One region of the Caloramator mitchellensis genome, then DNA from elsewhere that is predicted to be linked to it. Evidence: a T-box and tRNA genes for the amino acid it is inferred to sense, from the RefSeq annotation. Region 1 holds a T-box; the other holds one or more tRNA genes.
What was found. A T-box is a leader RNA that pairs with one kind of tRNA and senses whether it is charged. The one in region 1 lies ahead of trpS (tryptophan--tRNA ligase), so its partner is inferred to be a tRNA-Trp.
Positions count from the first base shown of each region.

Region 1 (8,635 bases):
TTATTATTTCTCTTAATGACCTAATATCCATGTCAAGTTTTTCATCTGCCATTATACCCTTTCCCTTTGATTGTTCTAAAAGTTCTTCTACTCCACCACTGGGTCTATAAAGAGCGGCTTCAGGTTCCTGTTTATCCCATTTGCCATGCTTTCTTTCATATTCAGTTTTAACCTTATTCTTTAATTCTTCCTTATACTTATCAGCTTGATATATCATGTCAACAAATCTCTGGTTGTCAAAATTAACGTTAGTTAATGTAGAAAACATAGCATATGCTATAAAGTGGTCAATATTATTGTCTACAACCCCAATACTTCTTCCAATGTTCCCATAAAATGCTATGACCTTTAAAATATAAATTAGGAGATCCTGCAGGTTAGCCGTATCAGGCTGTTTACCGCATACCCCAATCTTAACACATCCCTTTGCACCCGCCGTCTGCTCACATTGGTAGCAAAACATTTCCATAACCTTTCCTCTCTTATTGTTTTTTAAATTTATTATTAACAATATGCAAATAATAAATTTAAAATTATATATTATCATAAAATAACGTAAGCCCTATGAAGATTTAACGACTTTATTCGCAAAAGAATAAACGTAATCTCATAGGGCCTAAAAATTATAGTCTAGAATTAATATGCTTCTACAAAAACCTCAAAATATCCCTGTGGATGCTGACATGCTGGGCATGTTGCTGGGGCTTCTTCACCTTCATGAACATATCCACAATTATTGCACTTCCACAATGTTTTTGTTTCCTTTTTGAACACCTTTTCATTTACTATATTATCGTATAACTTTCTATATCTTGCTTCATGTCTTTTTTCAACTTCTGCAATTTTCCTAAAAGCAAATGCTATCCTTGGAAAACCTTCTTCCTCCGCAACCTTTGCAAATTCAGGATAAAGGTCTTCCCATTCTTCATGTTCGCCATTTGCAGCATAATTTAAATTATCTAAAGTTGTTGAAAGTCCAACAGGGTAATCTGCAGTTATGTTAACTGTTTCTCCCTTTAATTCTTCATTTAAAAACTTAAAGAAAACTTTAGCATGTTCCTTTTCATTTTCTGCTGTTTCCATGAATATGTTAGCTATTTGAACATAACCTTCCTTCTTTGCAACGCTGGAGTAATATGTATACCTCATTCTAGCTTGAGATTCTCCAGCAAATGCCTTCATTAAATTTTCAGCTGTCCTTGTTCCTTTTAGTCCTGGCATTTAAACCCCCTCCTTAAAATTTATAATTTAAATTCTTGATAAGCTTTAGCAACATCCTTGAAACCAAACTCAATTAGTTTTTCAACCACAACGTCTTTAATAAAATCAGAATCAAGGACTTCAATTTTTTCGTCGATCAATCTTTTTTCTACTTCTTGGACGACATTTTCTACATCGGATAAATTCATAGGTTCCTTTACATCATCCGAGGCGTTTTCAACTGTCGTAATTAGCTTATCCATATCGAAATCTTCAATACGGCCATCCTTCTTTCTAACCTTCATTATACCACCCCTTAAAGCTATTATTCGAAGAAATCATTATTTATTACAGCAGCATTTTCTGTTAATATTAGATATTATTTGCTAAATTAAGTATAATTATATCAAACAATGATAACATTATCAATAATATGTTGTAATTTTCTGAAAATTTTATAAATACATCCTTGAATTCTTGACAAACTAATATTAATATAATATATTAAACTTAAATCCAATGAAGGGAAGCAAGTAGATTAAGTCACTGACTTCAAGAGAGCTGCAGATGGTGGAATTGCAGCAGTTACACTTAATTCGAATGGGTCCCAAAGGAGCTAGGTGAACTTTAGTAGCTAAAGCCGTGAGCCTTACGTTATAAAGGCAGGATATAATAGTATCCGTTGAGGGAAAACATTAGTTTTCTGAATTAGGTGGCACCGCGCGCTCGCGCCCTATACATTTGTATAGGGCGCTTTTTATTGGTGACATTCACTTGATTTCTTGAGTTCTTGAATTGTTTGTCAATTTATCAGAAAGGGGAATATATATGGAAGAAAAAAAAGTCATTTTTAGCGGAATCAAACCATCTGGCGACTTAACTCTCGGAAATTACTTGGGTGCGATAAAAAACTGGGTAAAACTCCAAGATAATTATGATTCATATTTTTGTGTTGTCGACCTTCATGCGATAACAGTAAAGCAGGAGCCTGCCCTTTTAAGAAAAAGAACTATAGAAATACTTGCACTTTATATTGCATCAGGAATTGATCCTGAAAAGAATACACTCTTTATACAATCCCATGTTCCTGCACACAGCGAAGCCGCTTGGCTTTTAAACTGCTATACTTATATGGGCGAGCTGGGGAGAATGACTCAGTTTAAGGACAAATCGCAAAAACTTGGTGAAAGCATAAGTGCTGGGCTGTTCAATTATCCTGTTTTAATGGCTGCAGATATACTTTTATACAACACTGACTTAGTCCCAGTTGGAAAGGACCAAAAACAGCACCTTGAACTTGCAAGGGATATTGCAGAGAGATTTAACAACCTATATAGCCCAACATTTAAGGTTCCAGAAGCATATATCCCTGAAAGAGCTGCCAAAATAATGGACTTACAGGATCCAACAAGGAAGATGTCAAAATCAGAAGATAATCCAAACGGTTATATTCTATTAATGGACACTCCTGAAGTTATAAAGAAGAAAATTTCAAGGGCTGTTACGGATACAGTTGGAGTGGTAAGATATTCTGAGGAACAGCCGGGAATAATGAATCTTATCAATATTATGTCGGCTATAACAGGCCTCACTCCGGAAGAAATTGAAAGAAAGTATACAGGATGTGGATATGCTCAATTTAAATCAGATGTAGCAGATGCGATTGTTAATGAACTTTCTCCAATTCAGGGAAAGGTTAAAAAGCTGATAAACGACAAAACGTATCTTGAAGACGTATATAAAAAGGGTGCAGAAAAAGCAAATTATGTAGCTAATAAGATGCTAAGAAAAATTCAGAAAAAAATTGGATTCATTCCTAGATAGAGGCATAATTGCCTCTTTTTTGTTGGTATATATTAACATTGTTTTAAGAAGCAGTTTTTGGTATGATGATTATAATAAGTTTATTAATTTTTTGTAAAGGGGTTGAAATCAACTATGAAAAGGTTCGTTCCACGACTTCTCAGCACGTTACTACTAACCATCATCACAATTTCATTATTTCAATGTGTTTCTTTGGCTAAGACTACATACGTTAAGTTCAAAGATAAAAACCTTGAGGTTCTTGTAAGAAAAGAAATTAAAAAATCAAAGGGCTATATAACAAATGTGGACATGCTAAGATTAACTAAAATTCAAGCCGCAAGAACTACTACAATTACATCGCTTTCTGGACTAGAATATGCTAAAAACATAAAATTAATAACCATTCCTAAAAATACAATTTATGATTTAACTCCACTTAAGTATTTAACTAAGCTTGAAAAAATAGAAATATATTCAAGTGGAAAAATAAGAGATATCCGCCCATTGGCAAACCTAAAAAATTTAAAATATTTAGATTTAAGCGGTAATATGATTACAGATATTACTCCATTAAGATATATGACTAAACTTACTGTTCTTGATATTTCATATAACAAAATTAGCAACATTAATATTATTAGATACCTTCCAAACATAACTGAATTGTATATTGAGAACAATTTTGTATCAGATTTAACTCCACTAGTTTATCTGAAGAGACTAAAAATTTTTTATGCGGATGACAATAATATAACTAAAATGCCTACTTTGCCTTCTACTTTAGAGGAGCTTTCTCTAAATGGTTATACTAGACTTGACGTTGCAAAACTTAATAACCTTGTTAATCTTAAATATTTATATCTAGATGAAACAAATCTTTCTTCGCTTAATTTTATTAGTAATAAACCAAAGTTAATTGAACTATATGTAAATAACAATAATATATCAGACATTAACCCTCTATTTCTTTACCTAACAAACAGGCCTAACAAAGAAGATAATTTTTATGTTGAAATTAAAAATAATAAGCTAAATTTATATGAAGATAACAACCTTTTATGGACACAGCTAACTGATATATTAAAGACTAATCCAAATGCAGAAGTAAAATATTACGATGACATTGAAATCACAAGTTTAGCTACTGAATTGGCGATAACAATTAACCCTGTATTTTCTCAAACTAGCATAATCAATTGGAGCTTTGACGAAAATGGCAACTTAATTAATAACGGAACAAACTACAACGAAAACCTAAATCAGTTAGCAACTGAAAAAGACGTTACTTTTTTTGTGTTTGATAAAAACTTTAATTTAATATATAAATCAAATCCAGATTTCAATTTTACAATTTCCGATGGAATGCAATATTTCTTTGAAACATTGCATGAATATGGTATTCCGATATTCTGGTTAGGCCATAATAAGATTAATTCTGTAGAATATATCAACGAATATATACCACTATATGATTCAAACCAACAATTTATTGGTTACTTCGTAATATTAAAGGCTACAAATTAAAACAAGAGGCTGTCGCAACAGAATAACTATGATACATTTAATTTTTTGAGCGAAGCCCGAGAAATCATTCATGTGGCTCAATATTTAAAAGCGTATAATATATTGCACAATTTTTTTGCGACAGCCTCTTAAACTTCAATCAAACGAATATTTTCTTAACATATTCAGAAGTCATTGCCCTTAGAAGTGCTCCATATTCCATGTAAAACTCAACAACATCTCCTACTTTATACTCTTTTTCACAATTAGTTAAATCGAGTATAGTATGGTCACTGCTTGCACCTACAATGGAAATATTTTTATCAACAGGAATCAATCCATTCGGGTCAATATCCTGCCTTCCCATAGCAAGTATAGCCCTTTTCATAATTCCCTTATCTTCAAAATATGGTTTTTGTCCAAAAGCATCCATACCTATGTTTCCAATAGGAACAGAAGGCTTTTCCTTTAGCTCAATTATTTCGGCCTTTAAAACAAATATATCCTTATGGAGTCCTTCAACCATATTTCCATAGGCTGTTTCTCTTCCTAAAACAAGAGCCTCTCCGAATCTTAAATTGTTTATCCCCTTTGGAAGTCTACCTTCAAGAAGCAGATATAAACTGCTGGAATTTCCCCCTGAAATAATCTCTAAATCCAGACTATATCTTTCCTTCATCTTCAGCGCTATTTCAACTAGCTGCCCTAAATTGTTTTCATCAGGAATTACACCGCCATAGCAGGTTAAGTTGACTCCAAATCCTACAATCTTAATCCCCTGAATTTTTATAGCTTCACTGACAAAATGGTCTACATCAGAAGGCCAGATACCTTCCCTTAAATCCCCTAAATCGACCATAAGAATTACTTTATGAGTTTTGCCTTTTTTTAAAGCTGCCTGTCCTAATAGTTTTATAGTTTCCAACTCAGAGTTTTGGCTGTAATCTGCGTATTCAACAACTTCATCTGCTTGGCTCTGCATTGGAATCCTTAGAAGAACCTTTTTAACTTTTATATCTTTTATTTTTTTTAAATTTTCTATTCTAGAATCTGCTATATACTCTGCTCCTCCCTCAACTTGAACCTTTACAAGCTCAGGAATTGCACAGTATACCTTTGATACCGCCATAATTTTAATTCCGGATTTTTGGGACAAATCAGCTAAAAACTTTGTATTATCCCTTAGTTTGTTTAAATCAATCTCAACTCTTGGATACATATTAAGCACCTTCCAAGCCCAAACTTTGTTTTAATAAGTTTAACGCCGCTTCCCTGTGTTTTTTAGATAAAACCCCAAGTGAAGCCATAATATAATGATTATCTATAAGAACCTTAACGCCCTTTTTAGGATAAAGAAACATATCACCGGTATTATCATAGGGTATGCTGGATAAAATTTCAACCCGTTTAGGCAGCCTTGTCAAGGCTCCACCAGTCCCTATAATATACTTTACATTTGTTAAGTCCTTTCCCTCTGCTATCGTCTTTTTGCCTGATGGGCCAAATAGGTGTCTTAATCCTCCTGCATGCCTTCTTACTGCAGTTAAGACAGCCTCCTTAGTCAGCCTTTCAACAAATTCCTTTTCTCTATCAGTTACAGGAATAGGCTTTCTATTTTCTATAAGTTCTTCCGCATCAGGGAATTCCTTTTTTAGCTCATCAAGTCCAATCCTTTCAACTATATGAGGAAGATTAACGTAAACCCCTAAATCTCCCTCAACAGTTCTTTTAGCAACAGGTTCTGGACTTACCATAATCCTTTGTATCTCATCGCTGCCTTCTGTTACCGAATGAACGTCGGTGGTTGCTCCCCCTACATCTAAAACCATCAAATCCCCTAAATCTTCCTTAAGAAGAATCGCGCTTTCCATAACAGCTCCTGGCGTTGGAATAATTGTTTCATTTACCATGTTCCTGACTTTAGTCATGCCAGGTGCTTTAGTAATATGCTCTTCAAATACCTTCTGTATAACCCTTCTTGTGGGTTCTACATTTAACATATCTATTCTTGGATATACATTTTCAACAATATAAAGAGGCTGTCCTGCTTCTTCAAAAATAAGTTTTACCTCTTCGTGGTTTTCGATATTCCCTGCGTAAATCACAGGAACATTAAGCTTCAAATTTGCAATCAATTCTGCATTGTAAAGGGCTGTCTCCCTTTCACCGTAATCGACCCCTCCAGCAACAAGGATGATGTTTGGTCTTATCTCCTTTATCTTTTGAAGGTCAGTTCTTCTTAACTTTCCTGCAGTCACCATTTTAATAATAGCACCGGCCCCAAGGGCGGCTTCCTTTGCCGCCCTTACAGTCATATCATAAACAAGGCCGTGCACTGTCATCCTAAGGCCTCCCGCAGCACTTGAGGTTGCAAAAAACTCATCGTATTCTATAAAGTCAACTCCCAAATTTTTTGCAAGCGAATCAAGGGCCATGTTAAGCCCAATAGTAACATCTCCCTCAAGAACCGTAGTTGGTCCCTGACCTTGACCTAAAAATCTTACTTCATCCTTTATATTGAAGGCGTTTAAAACGGTTGTTGTGCTGCCTATTTCGGCAATCAAACAATCGATTTTCATATCATTCCTTCTCCAATTCCCATCTTCTCTTTACAAGGAATGTTGCAACATGGTGTCCCTTAGTTCCTCTTCCAAATCCTGCATCCATTCCTGCTTCCCTTGCAATTTCATCAGTTATTTGAGTTCCACCTGAGCAAAGTATAATTCTGTCTCTTATACCCTTTTCAATGCAGAGCTCATGTAACTTTTTCATATTCTTAATATGAATATCGTTATGCGTTATTATTGTGCTTGCTAAAATTGCATCTGCGTTCAATTCTATTGCTGCGTCAACTAATTTTTCAACCGGAACAGATGTTCCAAGGTAGTGGCATTCAATACCATACTTTTCAATTCCACCGTGTTTAATGTCAATTACTTCTCTTAATCCAACTGAGTGTTCATCTTCACCTACAGTTGCTGCAACAACCTTCATTCCCTTTCTTTCGATATCCTTTCTTATTATATCGTCATCAAGAACCTCAGGTTTCTTTGGAATTACAAGCTTAGTTGTATCCACTGTAAATGGAACTCTTCCTTTTATTTCAACAACTGTTCCTTCTGATGGATGTGCTGATTGCTTATGAATAACAACAACGTCTTCAAGTCCCATCTTCTTACCTATTTCCAATGCAGCAGCTTCAGCTACGCTTTCATCAACAGGAAGGAATATAGTTGTTGCAACAATTCCATCGCCGGCCCATTCAACTTCAGGCTTAATTTCGTTAGTCTTTCTATATTTTTCCGTTTCAGCAAGTCTGTTTAGAACATTATCTTCTTCGTCGAGCTCGTCGATGAAAACAATTTTTTCTGGTTTATGGAATGTGCAGCCATCTATAAGGTCACATGGCTTTTCAATTCCCTCTGGCAAGTTGTTATATCCAAAGTGTTCGCAAACTGGAGCCATGTAATCCTTATCTCTTTCAAATACTGTTCCAACGCCAATTCCACCGTCTATTTGTCTTGCAATGCCGTCTCCATTTCTTTCTGGATACATACCAGAATCAACAAAGAAGCCCATCTCAACAGCCTTGAAGTATCCTCCAACCTCAAGTATTTCTTCCATGAACAGAACCGCTCTTTCCTTTAATTCTCTAACCTTTTCAGGCAAGTATCCATCCTTTTTAAGTTCAACTAATTCTAATAGTCCATCCATTCCAACAAGAGCCTGCTTTGCTGTGTTTATAGCTTGAATATTATAGTAATGCCATGGAACGTTTCTTCCTTCGTCTGGAGTTATTGTTGATTGAATGTCTGCTCTTGTCAATCTTGAAATCAATAGATTTAAAACATGAGTTACAGTTGCTTCTCTTGTATCGCTTTCCATATACTTTGTATTCATTTGAGCTCTCATCTTATAGTCCTTGAATAATTGTCTAAGAGCTACTGCATATGGAAGATCTATTCTTAAACATGGTGTAGGCGGTGCTGTAGGTGGAACTGTTGAAAGTGCTATATTTTGTGGCTTCATCCCAACAGCCTTTGAATAAGCACAGTTTAAAGCATGCTGAACCATAAGTTCTGGCATAACCTTCCAAGCCTTCATAGCAGTTGCATTAGCATTATGC
Region 1 is NZ_LKHP01000006.1:106,885-115,519, forward strand. Features, by position in the region: gene hcp (hydroxylamine reductase) at 1-469, opposite strand, end outside; gene rbr (rubrerythrin) at 637-1,221, opposite strand; gene ABG79_RS06820 (ATP cone domain-containing protein) at 1,242-1,505, opposite strand; T-box leader at 1,711-1,939, shown strand; gene trpS (tryptophan--tRNA ligase) at 2,029-3,024, shown strand; gene ABG79_RS06830 (leucine-rich repeat domain-containing protein) at 3,139-4,530, shown strand; gene orr (ornithine racemase Orr) at 4,670-5,728, opposite strand; gene ABG79_RS06840 (GlmL-related ornithine degradation protein) at 5,730-7,088, opposite strand; gene oraE (D-ornithine 4,5-aminomutase subunit OraE) at 7,090-8,635, opposite strand, start outside.

Region 2 (8,635 bases), on a different contig from region 1:
CTTTGCATATATTTTGCGACAGCCCTTAAAATTGTTTTTATAAAAATAATATTTTATACATTTATTATTTGCTTATAAAAACAAAAAATACAACAAACTTAATATTTATACTCAACTTTTTTTCTCATTATTGCAGATAGTATTGGTACCAAAACTATTGCTACAATACCACCTGCAAAACCATTGTTATATAAATTTAATCCTCCATGTAGATAACTCATATTCATAACTACGGATACATGAAAAAATCCAGCTATTATTCCCGCAAACCATCCGAACTCTCCAGCAATAGGAGCAAGGTTAGTCCCAAACAAAGATGCTAATATTATAGATTGAGAATTAATTTCCCAAATATTTAGATATGCTGATATATATGTTCCAATCAAAACAGGAATAGTATTAATTAAATGTTTCCCTAAAGCTCCAAATCCAACAATTGTTAGAATAGCCCCTAAAACAGGTCCTGTAAGCTCTCCTTTTATACCCAAAACATAAACAACAAATAATATTCCCATTGTTCCCATGTTAAAAAGAGTAGCCCCTACTCCAAAATCAGTGTAATAGTCCATATAAAGTCTTCCTGTAGTTTTCAATATGCAAGTGTATTGCTTGATAGCTTCTTCATCAATTATCAATGCGAATACAACAAGCAAAACAAAAAGACTTAAAAATATAAATGTGAACATTTGATTATTTCCTGTAGATAATATAAGCCTTCTCTCAAAATCAATTCCAAAAGCCCTAAACTTTGACATCATCATCGTTGCAATCAATCCGCCTGCAAGTCCCATATTGTATAGGCAGTAACCTTGATGAAGCTTTAATGAATATTTTGCTATAGGTGGCAGTATAAAACCTATAAATCCTGCTATCCCAATTCCAAGCATAAGTCCTGGAACCTTGCCAAGTATATTTAAAAATGCCAATTCCACTACAGCAGGGGACAATGTCGTTCCAAAAAGAGCAATCAAAATATAGTTTTTAAACTTATCTTTATTAAACAGCGAAAAAATATATACCCCTATTATAGTTGGCCAAATATTGACTATATTTTTCCCAAACAAAGAAAATCCAACTGTTGTAAAATAGGCTGCAATAAGTGCACCATTTATTTCAAGTTTATTAATAAAATATAGAAAAATTATACCTGCTCCGACAAGACCTGCATTGAAAAATGCTGCACCAACTCCTCCAACAGCTATATAATCTGTAATTAACAAATCCGATTGATTGATAATGCTTAATATTCCTTTACTTACTTCCCTCAATGAATCAAATGAAAAGGCAATTACAAAAAAGAATAGATTCACTAAAATTAATAGAGCATATTCTCTTCTCTTCAAATTCCATCCCCCTTAAAAATTTTTAAAATAAGCTATCAAATTAAACTATTTGTATTATAATTATACTTGATGGCTTTAAATTATTCTATAGAAAAATAAAGGAAGGTAATTATGAACGATATAAAAAATATTAGAAAGAAAATAATATCAATGATATTGCCTATAACATTTGAAAATATTCTTCAAATGACGGCTGGACTTATAACCATGGCAATGATAGGTAGAATTGATGAGGTTTCAATTTCTGCAATAGGACTTTCAAGCAGAATTTATAATTTAATATGGGCACTTTTTAAGGGAGTTGCAACTGGAGTTACTGTAATAATAGCCCAAAGTTTTGGAGCAAAAGACTTTGAAAAATTAAGAAAAAGCGTTAAGCAAGCCTTTATAACTTCAATATTTTTTGTCTTGATGTTCCAAATAATAATACTACTAAACTCAAAACCATTGCTAATGATTTTTAACCCTAAAGATAATCTTTTAAGTCATGCCAATCTTTATCTTAGAATCACCACTTTGAGCCTTCCTTTTATGGTAATAATACTTCTAATCGCAGGGATTATGCAGGGAATGGGAAACGCAAAAACGCCTATGTATGTAACTTTATCCATGAACGCATTTAATATAATATTTGGATACATATTGATTTTCGGACATTTTGGCTTTCCAAAATTAGGACTTATAGGTGCTGCTATTTCTTCTGTTTTATCATACTTCTTAGCATCACTTATTGGACTTTTCATACTTTTCAAGAAAACAAATATAGTAAAGGGATTATCATTAAAACCTGAACTTGATAAACAGTTAACACTCAATATATACAAATTAGGCTTGCCATCTTCATTTGAATCAGTCTTCTGGCAGGTAGCTGCGATAATACTAACAAGGATGGTCCTAAAATACGGTGAAACAAGCCTTGCAGCATATCAGGTTGGGCTCCAAGCAGAATCAATCTCATATATGCCTGCAATTGGATTTGGAATAGCTGCAACTTCATTTATTGGACAGGCAGTAGGTGCAAAGGATTTTAAGTCGTCAAAAATTTACCTCAAAGAAATATTGAAGGGCTCCATTCTTATAACAAGTTTTACAACTGCTTTACTTGTATTTTTCCCAAATAAAATAATGATGATGCTGACGAACAGACCTGAAGTTATAAAAATAGGTGCACTTTATCTATTCATTATGGGACTTGTTCAAATACCTCAAAACACTGCCATGGTTTTCACTGGTGCACTTAGGGGTGCAGGATTTACTCAAATCCCTATGTATGTTGCATTTGTCGGACTTTGGGGTATTAGAGTCCCTGGTGTAATTCTAATCTCAAGCTTTTTTAAGCTTCCAATAGTTTATATTTGGATTGTCATGGCATTCGATTTAGTGATAAGATTTTTATTGAGTATGATTTTATATAAATACAAAAAAATTTCAAATGACAAAAGTTAATTTTAATTAATAAAAAACTTTTAATTTATTTTAAGCTGGATTATAATAATATTGAAAATAAATAGCGAGGTGACCAAAATGGGTGTTTTATCACATTTAGAACCAAAGGACGTTTTTTACTACTTTGAAGAAATAACAAAGATTCCACACGGTTCAGGCAATGAAAAAGCTATAAGCGATTGGCTTGTGAAATTTGCAAATGAACACAATCTTGAAGTTATTCAAGACAAAGCAAATAACATCATAATCAAAAAGAGTGGAACTCAAGGATACGAAAATGCTCCAACAGTTATACTACAAGGCCATATGGACATGGTTTGTGAAAAAAACAAGGACACATCACATGATTTTGAAAAAGACCCACTAAAGCTTAGAATCGAAGGAGATTACATATATGCTACAGGAACAACTCTTGGTGCAGACAATGGTATAGCTATGGCATATGCCCTTGCAATACTTGCATCAAAGGATATTCCACACCCACCGCTTGAAGTTCTTCTTACAGTTGAAGAAGAAACGGGTATGGGTGGAGCAATGGCTATCGATGGTTCACTTTTAAATGGTAAAATAATGATAAACATGGACTCTGAAGAAGAAGGAAAGCTACTTGTAAGTTGCGCCGGTGGTGTTAGAACAAGACACCTTTTAAACATCGAATGGATGGATGCACCTTCAAACCTTGTTCCATACGTTATTGCAATAAGAGGTCTAAAGGGTGGTCACTCAGGTATGGAAATTGACAAGGGAAGAGGAAACTCAAACAAAATAATGGGAAGAATACTTAATGACCTTTCAAACAGCTTCGACTTTGAAATCGCTGAAATAAACGGCGGCTCAAAGATGAATGCAATCCCAAGAGAATGCGACGCAGTTGTGTTAATCAACGAAGAAGATAAAACAAACTTTGAAGCAAAAATAAAGGAATGGGATGAAATTCTAAAAAATGAACTTAGGGCTTCAGATGCTGGAGTTTCTGTTCTATTCAGCAAATTAGAAAACAAAATCCAAAAGGTATTTTCAAAAGAAACTAAGGAAAAGGCAATAGCAGCACTTGTTTTAATTCCAAATGGAATAAAAACAATGTCAATGCATATAAAGGACCTTGTTGAAAGTTCAACAAACCTTGGCGTTGTTGCAACAGAAGGCGATACAATAAGATTTGAAAGCGCCCTTAGAAGTTCAGTAAGAAGCTTAAAATACGCTATACTTAACGAAGCTGAAATGGTTGCAAAGGTTCTTGGATTACAGCTAATCGCAGATTCTGATTACCCAGAATGGCAATACAACCCAGATAGCAAAATTAGAGACGTAATGATAGAAATATATAAAGACATGTTTGGAAGTGAACCAGAAATTTATGCAATTCACGCAGGCGTTGAATGCGGTCTTCTTGGAGAAAAACTTGGCGGTGCTGACATGATATCCTTTGGACCAAATCTATTTGATGTCCACACTCCAGATGAACACATGAGCATCTCATCTGTTCAAAGAATGTGGAATTACCTATTAAAGGTCCTTGCTGCCGTTAAGTGACATTCACTTGATTTCTTGACTTCTTGAGTTGTTTGACAATTCAAAAATCAAGTGAACGATTTAAATTACAGACTTCATATATATCCGGGCTGCCTTAAACTTAGGCAGCCCGGAATTTTATATACATTACCGTCTATATAAACTTTATATGTTTTCTATTTCTTCATCTTTTTCTTGAGTTTTAAGAGATAAAATATGATAGGATACAAAAATTGCTACTATGATTAAAACAATTTGCAGAAAAACATGTTTCACAATAAAAATATAAGAGTAAATAATTGATGACCAGAGTATAAGAATACCTATAACCTTTACCCTTCTAGGTATCACTTTTTTCTCCTGATAATTTTTTATATATTCCCCAAGATATTTATTGTTAATCAGCCATGTATATAGTTTATCTGAAGTTCTTAAAAAAATAGCAGCTGCTAATAGTAAAAATGGAGTTGTCGGAAGTATTGGTAAAAAAATTCCTATGAAACCTAAAACCACAAAAATCAAGCCAAATGAAATACCTAAAAATTTCTTAACCCTGTTAATCATCTATACCTCCAATATAATCATTAATTTCATAATCTAACCTCTGTCTTTTATAAAATTAGCCACACTTCTATCCCACATAGCTTCTCCTTCCTTTGTAAAGAAGCAACCTGGAATTTCGCCTTTATCCCTGTGGTATGCAACGCATTCACAACATTTCCCTCTCCTTAAGCAAGCCGTATATGTGCAAGTGCATCCTTTAATATTTTTTTCAACGCAGCTCATGTTTATTCTCCCCTCATATAGATTAATTTAATTATGTATATTATATTAAATTTTTGGAAATGATGAAATACCTTTAATGCACTTAAATAATACTTTACTATATTTACATAACAAAAAAACTATCATATAATTTATTAGATGATAAATGGCAGGTGACTACAGTAAATTTTTTATAGTTAACTTTAGGGGGGAGAGATATGTTCTTCGTTGGAATATTAGGAGTTGAAACAAAGGAAGAAGTTATTAAGGACATATATAATACAATCTGCAAATCGTGTGGAAGAATATCAACTTATAGACTTATGTGTCAGTATAATTTTTTTCACTTATTCTTTATACCAATATATAAATGGAATAAAAAGTATTATCTTGTTTCGCGTTGTTGCGATGCTGTCTTTGAAATTTCAGAAGAATATGCTTCAAGGCTTCAAAAAGAAAAAGATTCAGTAATTGATGATTCAAAACTTAATGAAGTCAAATATGGATACAACAGGTTCTTATGTCCGAATTGTAAATCTGTATTATATGACGACTTCAACTATTGTCCACACTGCGGAGCTAGACTTAAATAATTTGTATCCCCTATTAATAATCTGACATATATTAATGTTAGAAGGGGGGAACGTCTATGGTATTTTTAGGTATTGGACTATTCATAATCATCATCATTGCCTATTACTATATCAATAAAGAATATGCCAAAAAACTTACACTTGAGTTTATGTTCTACGTTGAAAAAAAGGCCGAGGAATTAGCAATAAATGAAGGCAAGCAAAAATTTGAATGGGTAGTTTCGCAATACGATAAACTGCCTGTTTTCATTAAACTAATTATCAGTAAAGATAAATTTAGAGAGATTATACAGCAATTGTTTGATGAAGCTGTTTCAAAAATGAGCTCAAACTAGCCAATTTTATATAAACAAATCTCCAGGCATATGTTGCTTGGAGATTTGTTTATAATGTCATAAATTAGGTATTGCATTTTATAAATAATCATTATATAATATATATTGTCTTAGGGGTATAGCTCAATTGGTAGAGTAGCGGTCTCCAAAACCGTTGGTTGGGGGTTCGAGTCCCTCTGCCCCTGCCACTTTTAAAAATAAAAACGGACTAAAAACGGACTAAATTAAGCTCTGGAATTTTCCAGAGCTTTTTAATATTTATTTAGTTTATAGGCCTTTAAAGTATCCAAAACTTCTTGTATAGATTTACCGCTGCTAATCTCTATTGCCGCAACTATCGCACCTTCTACTAAGGGAGCATCAACAATATGAATTTTACTTCTTTTATATTCTTCCATATTTTCAATTGCAACTTCAGCTGTCATTACGCTGCTTCCCAAATCAAATAATATTATTACGCCATCATCCGAGTAGACACTTTCAATAGCACAGATAATTTTCTCAAGACTGCTGCCCAACCTACCATCGACAGTTCCACCCGCAAAAGAAACCGGGACATCCTGTGCCATTTCGCGGGTTAACTCTGCTGCCCCTTCAGCTAATTTTTCACTATGGGAAATAATCGCCAAACCTATCATATTATTTTCCCTCTAAAATATTTTTTACTTCTTCATATATGCAGTCTAATATAATATAACTTGAAGTAGCACCAGCATCCTGATGTCCAATGCTTCTTTCTCCCAAATAACTAGCCCTACCCTTTGTAGCTGCAATTTCCTTTGTAAAATGCATCCCACTAAGTGCGGCATTCTTAGCCCTTTCAAGTGCTGAAATAGCACCAAATCCTTCATCTATAGCATTCTTAAGTTCATTTAAAGCAGGCTCAATTGCATCTACCATAGTCTTTTCACCTACAGTTGCTTTTCCCCTTAGTTTTATTCCCGAAAGCGCTTCATATAACATTTTATAAAAGTCGTTTATATCTATTTCTGTTTTTCCTATCATAGCCTGTCCAGACTTCATAAATGCTGTCCCATAAAGCGGGCCTGAAGCACCTCCTACATTTGAGACCAGCGCCATACCAACTATTTTCATTGTTTCTCCTATATCCTTTACTTGAGTATTCCTTAGTTTTTCAACTGCTGCTCTAAAACCCTTGCTCAAATTTATTCCATGATCGCCATCTCCAATCGCAGCATCGAGTTCAGTTAAATACTGTTTGTTTTCTTCAATTTTATCTCCAATTTTATAAATAATTCTTAAGGTTTGTTCTACATTGAGGCTCATACCTTGTCACCTTCTTGTTTTTTATAAAACTTTAAGTGCTGGTGTATCAGCCTTAGCATCTAAAAGTTCCTTTAGTTCATCATCAAGTTTTAATATAGAAATCGAAAATCCTGCCATCTCGAGTGAAGTCATAAATTCACCAACAAATGTTCTATATACTCTAACTCCTCTTGTTTTCAAAATCTCATCTACTTTTCTATTTGCAATAAAAAGTTCCATAAGAGGAGTTGCACCAAGACCGTTTATCATTACTGCGACATCATCCTTTTCCTCTAAGTTAATATCACCAAGAATTTTTGACATTAGATGTTCAACTATTTCATCCGCAGTTTTTAAGTTTTCCCTATGCGTTCCAGGCTCACCATGAATTCCCATACCTATTTCCATTTCATTTTCGTCCAATGTAAAATTAGGTTTACCTGCTGCTGGAACTATGCAAGGTGTCAAGGCCATTCCCATGCTTCTTACATTTGCTATGACCTTTTCAGTAACCCTTTTTACCTCATCAAGCTCTGCACCTGTTTCCGCCTTTGCCCCAGCTATCTTATGGACAAATACAGTCCCTGCTATACCTCTTCTTCCGACAGTCCATGTGCTATTTTCAACTGCTACATCGTCATTTACTATAACACTTTCAACCCTAATTCCATCCATTTCTGCCATTTCCTTTGCCATATCAAAGTTCATAACGTCCCCTGTATAATTTTTTATTATCAACAGAGCTCCTTTATCTGATGCGACATTCTTAACTGCTTCATAAATTGCATCAGGAGTTGGTGATGTAAAAACCGCACCCGCAACAGCTGCATCAAGCATGCCTTCCCCAACAAATCCACCATGCGAAGGTTCATGTCCACTTCCTCCGCCGCTAACAAGAGCAACCTTGCCTTCAACAGGAGAGTTCTTTCTTACAAGAACATTATAATTTTCAAGTTTTCTAACATATTGAGGATAAGCAGCAACTATACCCTCCATCATTTCTTCTACAACCCTTTCAGGGTTGTTGATAATTTTTTTCAATCTTTCCACCCCCTTAATATATGCCTATCAGGCTACTAAATTTATATTTATATTTATTTAAAAATATTACAAATATTGAATAGGTCTAAACAATTATTTTATGTTGAAACTTATCGAACAATTTGATTTGTTTTTCATATGATAATACTAAGGGGGGAGAAAACCGTGGTAAATTCTAATGTGTCAGCTAATTCACCTACTATTCCTAATATTACTCCAGTTATCGACCTAAAAAACAGAGATATTATTAACCTACTTTTAGCTTCAATTGCATTAGAAGAAATAAGCCTTGCACAAATACTAAGTGCTGAAGCTAGTAAAATCGAAGAATTGC
Region 2 is NZ_LKHP01000002.1:180,518-189,152, forward strand. Features, by position in the region: gene ABG79_RS02415 (DUF1576 domain-containing protein) at 99-1,343, opposite strand; gene ABG79_RS02420 (MATE family efflux transporter) at 1,455-2,789, shown strand; gene ABG79_RS02425 (aminoacyl-histidine dipeptidase) at 2,868-4,322, shown strand; gene ABG79_RS02430 (YbaN family protein) at 4,467-4,865, opposite strand; gene ABG79_RS02435 (DUF6485 family protein) at 4,899-5,087, opposite strand; gene ABG79_RS02440 (zinc ribbon domain-containing protein) at 5,285-5,659, shown strand; gene ABG79_RS02445 (hypothetical protein) at 5,716-5,994, shown strand; tRNA gene ABG79_RS02450 (tRNA-Trp) at 6,107-6,182, shown strand; gene dhaM (dihydroxyacetone kinase phosphoryl donor subunit DhaM) at 6,246-6,632, opposite strand; gene dhaL (dihydroxyacetone kinase subunit DhaL) at 6,634-7,281, opposite strand; gene dhaK (dihydroxyacetone kinase subunit DhaK) at 7,303-8,301, opposite strand; gene ABG79_RS02470 (alpha-helical endospore appendage domain-containing protein) at 8,467-8,635, shown strand, end outside.
Region 2: it encodes a tRNA-Trp, which carries the amino acid that the T-box ahead of trpS (tryptophan--tRNA ligase) is inferred to sense. The anticodon was not compared.